One region of the Bacillus sp. CGMCC 1.60114 genome, then DNA from elsewhere that is predicted to be linked to it. Evidence: riboswitches for the same ligand, from Rfam matches in the RefSeq annotation. Region 1 holds a riboswitch; each other region holds the start of a gene.
The links. Region 1 has a riboswitch for thiamine pyrophosphate ahead of thiC (phosphomethylpyrimidine synthase ThiC). Riboswitches for the same ligand answer to the same signal wherever they lie in the genome.
Positions count from the first base shown of each region.

Region 2: another riboswitch for thiamine pyrophosphate. It lies ahead of tenA (thiaminase II); the one in region 1 lies ahead of thiC (phosphomethylpyrimidine synthase ThiC).
Region 3: another riboswitch for thiamine pyrophosphate. It lies ahead of thiM (hydroxyethylthiazole kinase); the one in region 1 lies ahead of thiC (phosphomethylpyrimidine synthase ThiC).

Region 1 covers NZ_JBHTHG010000112.1:93,613-96,900, forward strand. The annotation lists gene thiC (phosphomethylpyrimidine synthase ThiC) at 107-1,867, opposite strand; TPP riboswitch at 2,010-2,125, opposite strand; gene ACFQZ1_RS18275 (arsenic transporter) at 2,330-3,288, shown strand, end outside.
Region 2 covers NZ_JBHTHG010000119.1:5,544-8,831, reverse strand. The annotation lists gene ACFQZ1_RS25535 (ABC transporter permease) at 1-376, opposite strand, end outside; gene ACFQZ1_RS25530 (ABC transporter ATP-binding protein) at 373-1,122, opposite strand; gene tenA (thiaminase II) at 1,091-1,786, opposite strand; TPP riboswitch at 1,868-1,968, opposite strand; TPP riboswitch at 2,028-2,135, opposite strand; gene ACFQZ1_RS25520 (SH3 domain-containing protein) at 2,545-3,288, shown strand, end outside.
Region 3 covers NZ_JBHTHG010000005.1:113,312-116,599, forward strand. The annotation lists gene ACFQZ1_RS02805 (DNA topoisomerase III) at 1-1,289, opposite strand, end outside; TPP riboswitch at 1,488-1,597, shown strand; gene thiM (hydroxyethylthiazole kinase) at 1,670-2,479, shown strand; gene thiE (thiamine phosphate synthase) at 2,495-3,148, shown strand; gene ilvA (threonine ammonia-lyase) at 3,268-3,288, shown strand, end outside.

The sequences.
Region 1 (3,288 bases):
AATAACAAAATCCCCCTGCTCTCGCGCAGCAGGGGGACCATTATCTATATTAGGTTAGGGTACACATGATCATAGATTAAGAGGTGTTCAAAAAGATACTTTCTAATTATCGATATAATTGACTGCCTGTTTCTTTAAACTCTTCTGCTTTTTCTTTCATACCTTTTGAGATTGCTTCTGTTGTTTCTAAATCATTATCCTTTGCATACTCACGAATATCATGCGAAATTCTCATACTGCAAAACTTCGGACCACACATTGAGCAGAAATGCGCTGTCTTTGCTCCTTCTGCTGGTAATGTTTCATCGTGATATTCCATTGCACGCTCAGGATCTAACGATAAATTAAATTGATCACGCCAGCGGAATTCAAAACGCGCTTTAGAAAGAGCGTCATCACGCTGATGTGCTGTTTTATGGCCTTTTGCAAGGTCAGCAGCATGCGCGGCAATTTTGTACGTAATAACACCTTCACGAACATCATCTTTGTTTGGTAAGCCAAGATGTTCTTTTGGTGTTACATAGCAAAGCATTGCTGTACCGAACCAGCCAATCATCGCTGCTCCAATCGCAGAAGTAATATGGTCGTAACCCGGTGCAATGTCTGTCGTTAATGGTCCGAGCGTATAGAACGGTGCACCATGACAAATGTCGAGTTCTTTATCCATATTCTCTTTAATTAAATGCATCGGTACATGTCCTGGGCCTTCAATCATCACTTGCACATCATGCTTCCAAGCAATTTGCGTAAGTTCTCCTAATGTTTCCAGCTCAGAAAATTGAGCTTCGTCGTTTGCATCCGCAATTGAGCCAGGGCGTAATCCATCTCCAAGGGAGAAGGAAACATCGTACTTCTTCATAATTTCACAAATCTCTTCAAAATGTGTATATAAGAAGTTTTCTTGATGGTGATATAAACACCACTGAGCCATAATCGAACCGCCGCGTGATACAATTCCCGTTACACGCTTTGCTGTAAGCGGAATGTAACGAAGCAGTACACCAGCATGAATTGTAAAGTAATCTACTCCTTGCTCCGCTTGTTCAATTAGCGTATCACGGTATACTTCCCACGTTAAATCTTCCGCGATCCCGTTTACTTTCTCAAGCGCTTGGTAAATCGGTACTGTTCCAACTGGTACAGGCGCATTACGAATAATCCATTCACGTGTCGTATGAATGTTTTTCCCAGTAGAAAGGTCCATAATTGTATCTGCACCCCAGCGCGTTGCCCATGTCATCTTCTCTACTTCTTCTGCAATCGACGATGATACCGCTGAGTTCCCGATATTCGCATTTACTTTCACATGAAAGTTACGTCCGATAATCATTGGTTCTGCTTCCGGGTGATTAATGTTTGCCGGTAAAATGGCACGACCTTCAGCAATTTCCTTACGTACAAATTCTGGTTCCACGCCTTCACGAATCGCCACATATTCCATCTCTGCTGTGATAATTCCTTTACGCGCATAATGCATTTGTGTAACATTTTCCCCAGCTTTTGCGCGAAGCGGCTTACGTCCCATTTGCGGGAATACAGGCGTATGTGTAGCTGCTACTTTCACACCATCATCTTCCGGTTTCACTTCACGGCCTTCGTACTCTTCTACATCTCCGCGTTCCACAATCCAGCAGCGGCGCGGCGTTGGAATCCCCTTTTCTAATTCCACTGTGTAATCAGGATCCGTATAAGGACCACTCGTATCATACACACGAATAGATGGATTTGCTACACCGTTTGTATCGCTTTGCGCAATCTCGCGCATCGGTACTTTCATATCTTCACGCGTACCTTCTACATATACCTTCTGGCTTCCTGGTAAACTTGACTTCAACTCAATTTGCTCAGCTGAAACAGATTGTTTCATAAATGTGTTTCCTCCCCTGTGTCTTAGCGAAGTAACCTCCGCTTTTCTTTAGCTCAGGACGAGAACTAGCGGCCAACGTATGCTCAAATAAAAAAGCCAGGTCCATAATAAAGAATAGGACCTGGCAACATAAGGCATTGTTATGTAAAGCCGTTAACTTCCCTCCGCTGGTACGAACCAGATCAGGTCCAAAGGGTTAAGAAGTTTCAATGTACTTCTCTCTCAGCCCAACTCTCTTGGGCACCCCTAGTTTATCACTGATTAAGTTTTTACTACGTTCTTATCATACATCATTGTTAAAAAAATGCAAAGGTATTTATATCATTTCTTTTCCTTATTCAAAAAATGGGTATTTCACTCAGTACAAGCCGAATACGCACTTCATACATATAGTATATAAGCCAGTGCAGGACGTATGTCTTATGCAAACTTTTCACTATAAGAACAGGGGTGAAAGAGTTGATAAACCTACAATCTACAATAACCATACTCGCTTTTCTCGGAACCACGCTCATCATCTTTTGGCGTCCCAAAGGGATGAATGAAGCAATTCCAGCAACAGTTGGTGCAGTGATTGTCATTTTAAGCGGTACAGTTTCTCTTACCGACTTGGGTGATATTAGCTCAAAAATTATTGGCGCCGCCATAACAATTATGGCTACCATTGTTATGGCAATCGTATTAGAGAGTTTCGGCTTTTTTTATTGGTGCGCCGTTCAACTTGCTAAAAAAGCAAAAAGCTCTGGTATTCGCCTCTTTTGGTATACAAATCTTCTTTGTTTTCTCATGACATTATTCTTCAATAACGATGGTAGCATCTTAATTACAACTCCCATTTTACTGCTTTTGTTACATCATTTACGACTCACACATGATCAAAAAATACCTTACTTACTAAGTGGTGCACTCATCGCTACTGCATCAAGTGCGCCGATTGGTGTAAGCAATATTGTGAATTTAATCGCCTTGAGAATTATTGATATGGACTTATACATGCACACAGCCATGATGTTTGTTCCCGCTACGTTAGGCCTCCTCTTTATGTCATTTTTATTACTCATTGTTTTTCGAAAGAAAATTCCTCAAAAACTCCCGGTCTTATCGACATACTTAGATGAAAATTTCGTTAAAAAACCCTTTCATCCACTGCAACCACGTCCCGCAATTGATGAAAATCGTAAGCGAACAAGGTTTATGCTTGGCATTCTATTATTTGTTTTATGCGTTCGCCTCAGCTTATTTATAGCATCTTTCTTTCAGTTTTCTATCGCCATTGTAGCAGTCACCGGCTCCGTTATTTTACTCGGGTGGAGATGGTACAAACTGCGCATCTCACCTTATGATATGATTAAAAAAACCCCTTGGTACGTGTTAATTTTCGCATTTTCTATGTACGTGATTGTGTATGGACTTAATAACAT
Region 2 (3,288 bases), on a different contig from region 1:
CTGTGACAACAACCTTACTCCAAATAGAGTAGCCAAACCATAAAACAAATAACGGTGCCAAAGCTGTAATTGGAATTGTTTGTGAAGCAACTAATAATGGATAAAATGCTTTCTCAGCAAATGAGCTCATACTCATCATCATTGCTAAACTAACACCTAATACAACGGAAATGACAATACCGATAACTGTAACAGAAAGAGTTGCTGGTAAATGCACTGTAAGCAATATATCCCGCAAATCCCATATTTTTCGAACAATGGCACTTGGGGAGGGTAAAATGTACATTTCATCAAGAATCCTCGCTCCTACTTCCCAACCGATAAGAAAAATAGCAGTAACAATAAAAGCTGGAACATAGTCTACAATTCTTTTCATACAAGTACCTGCCGTTGTAACATCCCAATGAGCTCATCTTTTAACGCCAACATTTCCGGGCGATGCAAATCCATTCGAGATCGTTCTTGTCCAAGAGGTACAATCCGTTCTGTCAATGATGTAATGGGCTGCTCTGTTACGATAAAAATACGATTGGAAAGATAAAGCGCTTCCTCAACATCATGTGTAATAAATACAATCGTTTTTTGCCAATGCTTCCATTGTTCAAACAACCACTCCTGCAGAGATGCTTTCGTCAATGCATCGAGTGCACTAAATGGTTCATCTAATAGTAAAAGATCACCGCCCGTTAACAACGTACGAATAAAAGATACACGTTGACGCATTCCACCTGATAAATCTTTTGGCTGTTTATTTTCATACCCTTGCAGTCCAAACTGCTCCAATAATTTTTGTGCTTGCATTTGTGCTTCTTTTTTCTTCACACCTTGACATTCAAGAGGCAATGCTGCATTTTCGATAATCGTTCGCCATGGAAGTAACATATCTTTTTGTGGCATATATCCAACAGGGTGATTCGTTTCTCCTATTACATCAACAGTGCCCTCGTTTGCTTTCTCGAGCCCTGTAATGAGCCGAAACAATGTACTTTTCCCGCAGCCACTCGGACCAATAATACTAACGAATTCTCCTTGTTGTACTGCAGCATCAAGATTCGCTATAATCTGCTTCTCATCATAATGAAAGGAAACATTATGAAATTGTAGTATGTTCTTGCTCCTCAAAACCCCACATCTCCTTACGATATGCCATATCCCAGAATAAATATTCAAAACGACTGGAATATAAGAAGATTTCTTCTAAACGATTTAATTCTTCTTCTGTTTTCCCAATTGTAATTTCATTAAATAGATCAATTAACCATACACAAAGATTTCCGTATTCTTCAGAGCTATACCCTTGAATCCATTCACCAAAAAATTCGTGGTCGCGTGCTCCTGGAATATCATTTAAACGCTTTCCAATTTCCCAATAACTCCACATACACGGAAGCAACGCTGCAATTAACTCAGCAAGTGTACCGTTCTGTGATACGGACATCATATAGTTTGTATATGCTAGATTCATAGCAGATGGCTTTGCTAATTCCATTTCTTCAACAGAAATTCCTAAACGCTTTGCGTATTGTTTATGAATCGTCATTTCTCCATTTAAAATCCCATCGATTTGTTCAGCAAACTTCGCCATTACTTTTGGGTTTGTTGCTTTTACAACACCGATTGCATATAATTTTGCGTAATCTAACAAATACAAATAATCTTGAACAATATAATATTGAAATCTATCTTTCTCTAACGTTCCATCTCCCATACCCGTTACAAATGGATGATTATGGCTCTTCTCCCAAATAGGTTGTACCTTTTCAAATAACCTTTCACAAAATGTCATCTATATTTCCCCTTCCTATATATTTCTCCAAATAAAAAACCACTTCTATATAAGAAGTGGCCACAGCAAACAAAAAAACTTCATTTGTTGTTTCCACTTCCCTACGCTAGTATCACCTAGATCAGGTTATAAGGGTTAAGGTTTCTACCTCTCTCAGCTTTCAAGCACCCCTAGTGGTGTTCTATTAAATTTTCAATAAAAAATCCCCGTTTCTATGCATAAAGAAACGGGGACGTTATTTACATCGTCCAAATTGCTTCCCTACGCTAGCATCATCTAGATCAGGTTCAAGGGTCAAAGACTACGGTCTTACTCTCAGCTAGCAACACTAGCTCCCCTAGCATTATATTCATTTAACATAGTCAGTATACCATCGCCATATCTCATGGGCAACTCTTTTAAGTTATAAAGTCAAATTTCCATATGTGTTAATTTTAATCCAAAAATGGTCAATTAAACCAAAATACGTCTTATGGGAAGCTTTTCCTCTTAAAACATCTCCTTAAAATATCAATATTTTGAGCGGAATACAGCATCATTCTCTATGTGTTTTGTAAATTTAGAAAAACGCAAATTTCTTTTATCTATTTTCATAATACTAATAAATCTGCTATCCTTTTATTATATGACTTTATAGCTAAAAAAATGTTCATATATTTTTTTTAGTATTACATTTCTATGCACACAAGACAAATTTAATATTGTTATATTATAATTAAGAGTATAACAAATTATTACATAAGGAGGTCTCTAGTTATATGAACATGAAAACCGCAGCAATAACAGCAGCTACTGTCGCAGTCGCTTCTATGCTCCCATCTATGACAGATTCCACTGTACAAACTGTAGCAGCAGAGCAAAAACCAAAAACAAAAATTGGTTATGTAAAAACGAATACATTACAAATGTATTCTAGTCCTAAAGCAACAGATTCTGTTATTGAAAACAGTGTACGTGATACTCCCGTTACAATTCTTGAAACAACAGACGAATGGTATAAAATTCAAACTCAAAATAAAACTGGCTATGTTAAAAAGGAAGCAATTTCTTTAACAAAACCAAGTAATGGTAAGCAACAATATATCGTTAATGCAGATGCATTAAACGTTCGCTCTGAACCAAATACACAATCTGAAATTATTGATGTATTACCAAATGGGAAATTTGTTACTGTTCAAGAAGAAGAAAATGGATGGTATAAAATTATACATAACGGGACAAATGGCTATGTAAAGAAAGAGTTTTTATCTAACGGAACTCAGCCACTAGTAAAAGGAGTTACTGTACAAGGCGGAAGCTCTTATTATGTTGCTACCCCAGCATTAAAAGTACGCAGCGGTGCTGGTACAAATACTGCTGTTATCGGCTCTTTAAAGAATGGAACACAGGTACAAGTCGTTGGACAGGTTGGCACATGGTATAAAATTCGATTCGGATCAGGATATGGCTATGTCGCACAACAATATATACTACAAGGACAACAGAAACAACAACAACAGCAA
Region 3 (3,288 bases), on a different contig from region 1:
CCAGAATTAACAATTGTTTTACCGCGCGCGACGAAGTTTTCATCGCCAATTTTTGCGCGTAGCGTTAGTTGCTCGTATTCGAAGGCTGGGAATAAAACTGCTAAGAAACGTTTTACAACTAGATCATAAATTTTGCGTTCTTTATCTGTGAAAGCTGAGAAGTTTACATAACTTTCTGTTGGGATGATTGCATGGTGATCACTTACTTTACTATCATCAACAAACGCTTTAGAAGTTTTTATTGGTTTATTTAAGACTTTATTAGCTAAAGAACGATACTCACCTACTCCGCAAGCTTTCAGACGTTCTGGAAGTGTCCCGACGATGTCAGATGAGATATAACGCGAATCTGTACGAGGGTATGTTAGTACTTTGTGCTGCTCATACAGTTTTTGCATAATATTTAACGTTTCTTTTGCAGAATAACCAAAGATTTTATTCGCATCACGTTGTAGTTCTGTTAAATCATAAAGACCAGGAGCAAACGACTTCTTAGGCTTTTTCTCAATTTCCACTACAGTAGCATTTTGTTTTCCTAGTTTTTTTACAATCGCATCGATTTTTTCTTTATCGAAACTACGACTATTGCCTTTCGCATCTTGCCAAGTTAATTTTAACTTGTCTGTTGTTTGAGCCTCGATACCATAGTATGTTTGCGCTTTGAAGTTTTTAATTTCGTCTTCACGACCCGCAATGATCGCCACAGTAGGCGTTTGTACACGACCGCAATTTAGTTGTGCATTGAACCTTGTAGTTAATGCACGTGTTGCGTTAAGACCGATATACCAGTCGGCTTCCGAACGTGCGACAGCTGAAGCATATAAATTGTCATATGCTTTACCAGGCTTCAAGTTTGCAAAGCCATCTTTAATTGCTTTATCAGTAACAGATGAAATCCATAGACGTTTAATAGGTTTATTAATTTTAACTTTATCAATAATCCAACGAGCGACTAATTCTCCTTCTCTTCCTGCATCTGTAGCCACGATGATTTCATTTACATCATTTCTAGTCAGTTGACTTTTAACAGCATTGAACTGTTTGCCAGTCTGCTTGATTACTGTTAATTTTAAGCGTTCAGGTAGCATTGGAAGATCTTCTAGATTCCATTTTTTATATTTCATATCATAACTTTCTGGATCTGCTAATGTAACGAGATGCCCTAAAGCCCAAGTAACGATATACTTACTGCCTTCAATATAACCATTTCCTTTTTTATCACACTTCAATACACGTGCAATATCACGTGCAACAGAAGGTTTTTCAGCAATTACAACACTTTTTGCCATATTTCAAACATCCTTTCGAATTTCCGTAAGTTAACTATAGCATACATCCCTTTTGGATTCAGTTATTCCGAAGATTCGCATCCATTGTTATGAATGAAATACTCTATATCTTTGGTTAGTTAAGAGGAGAAGAATTTTCATAACAAAATGTAACTTGTGATTTTGAGAGAATAAGAGTAGACTCTGAATTAGATGAATAATAAAACACATGGGAGTTTGCGGATGCAAACTGAGAGTACGGCTAATCTGTCGTTGACCATTTGAACCTGTTGGATAATGCCAGCGTAGGGAGAGTGTGAAAGCATATATTAAGACACTTTGCATGCGCAAAGTGTCTTTTTGGCTATATCTCCCATTATTAGAAAAGGAGATGGACAAATATGAAAATCGAAGAAATTGCACAAGTAATTGAAACAGTACGAGAAAGAAATCCACTCGTTCATAATATTACAAATGTTGTTGTGACAAATTTTACAGCTAATGGTTTACTCGCATTAGGTGCATCGCCTGTGATGGCATATGCGAAAGAAGAAGTAGCTGAAATGGCAAGCATTGCTGGAGCGCTTGTTTTAAATATGGGAACACTTCGCCCGGAAGAAGTAGAAGCGATGCTCATTGCTGGGAAATCAGCAAATACACACAATGTACCAGTTTTGTTTGATCCTGTTGGTGCTGGTGCAACTTTGTATCGAACAGAAGTTGCGAGACATATTCCAAGTGAAGTGAAACTAGCAATCATCCGTGGCAATGCAGCGGAAATTGCAAATGTTATTGATGAGAAATGGGAGATTAAAGGTGTTGATGCAGGGGAAGGAAACGGTGATGTTGTTTCAATTGCGAAACAAGCAGCAGAGCAGCTAGATACCGCTATTGTTATTACTGGAAAAGAAGACGTTATAACAGATGGAGAAAGAACATTCATTCTTCGTAACGGTCATCCCATTTTAACAAAAGTAACAGGAACGGGCTGTTTATTAACATCTGTGATTGGAGCATTTGCAGCAGTCGAAAGAGACTATGTAAAAGCAGCAGTCGCAGCAGTAACGTTTTACGGTGTAGCGGCAGAAATTGCGGCAAACAAAACAGCTGAACAGGGACCAGGAAGTTTCCAAATTGAATTTCTTAATCAGTTAGCAAGTGTTACTGCAAAAGACGTTGAACAATATGGGAATGTCGAAGAAGTTCGGTAAGAAAGGATGAGAGAAATGGCGCGCATCGATAAACAGTATATGTCCGAGCTATTACAAGTATATTTTATTATGGGGAGCAATAATTGCCGCAAAGATCCATTGCAAGTCATGAAAGAAGCACTTGATGGTGGGATTACAATCTTTCAATATCGCGAAAAAGGTGACGGAGCGTTAACTGGAGAAGAACGATATGCATTTGCAAAACAGCTTCAGTCTTTATGTAAAGAATATAATGTTCCGTTTATCGTAAATGATGATGTGGAATTAGCGCTAGAATTAGATGCAGATGGCGTTCATGTTGGACAAGATGATGAGGGCATTAAGACAGTACGTGAAAAAATGGGAGATAAAATTATCGGTGTATCCGCTCATACAATAGAAGAAGCACGGTTTGCGATTGAAAATGGCGCGGATTATTTAGGGGTAGGACCGATTTTTCCAACAAATACGAAAAAAGATGCAAAAGCAGTACAAGGAACGGAAGGATTACGTTTCTTCCGCGAAAGTGGCATTGAAATTCCGATTGTCGGTATTGGTGGAATTACAATTGAAAATGCTGCTTCTGTCGTTGAAGCAGGTGCGGACGGGGTGTCTATTATTTCTGCAATTAGCTTAGCAGATTCTCCTTATAATAGTACGAAGAAATTAGCCGAGTTAGTAAGAAAATAATAAGCTAATATATGAAAAGAACCATTTCTAACGTGAGAAATGGTTCTTTTTGTCGTATAAAACAAACTGTGTAGCTTAAACTAACGTGTATGAATATATATCGTTTCGGAGGCGAAAACATGATTTCGTTACAAAATATT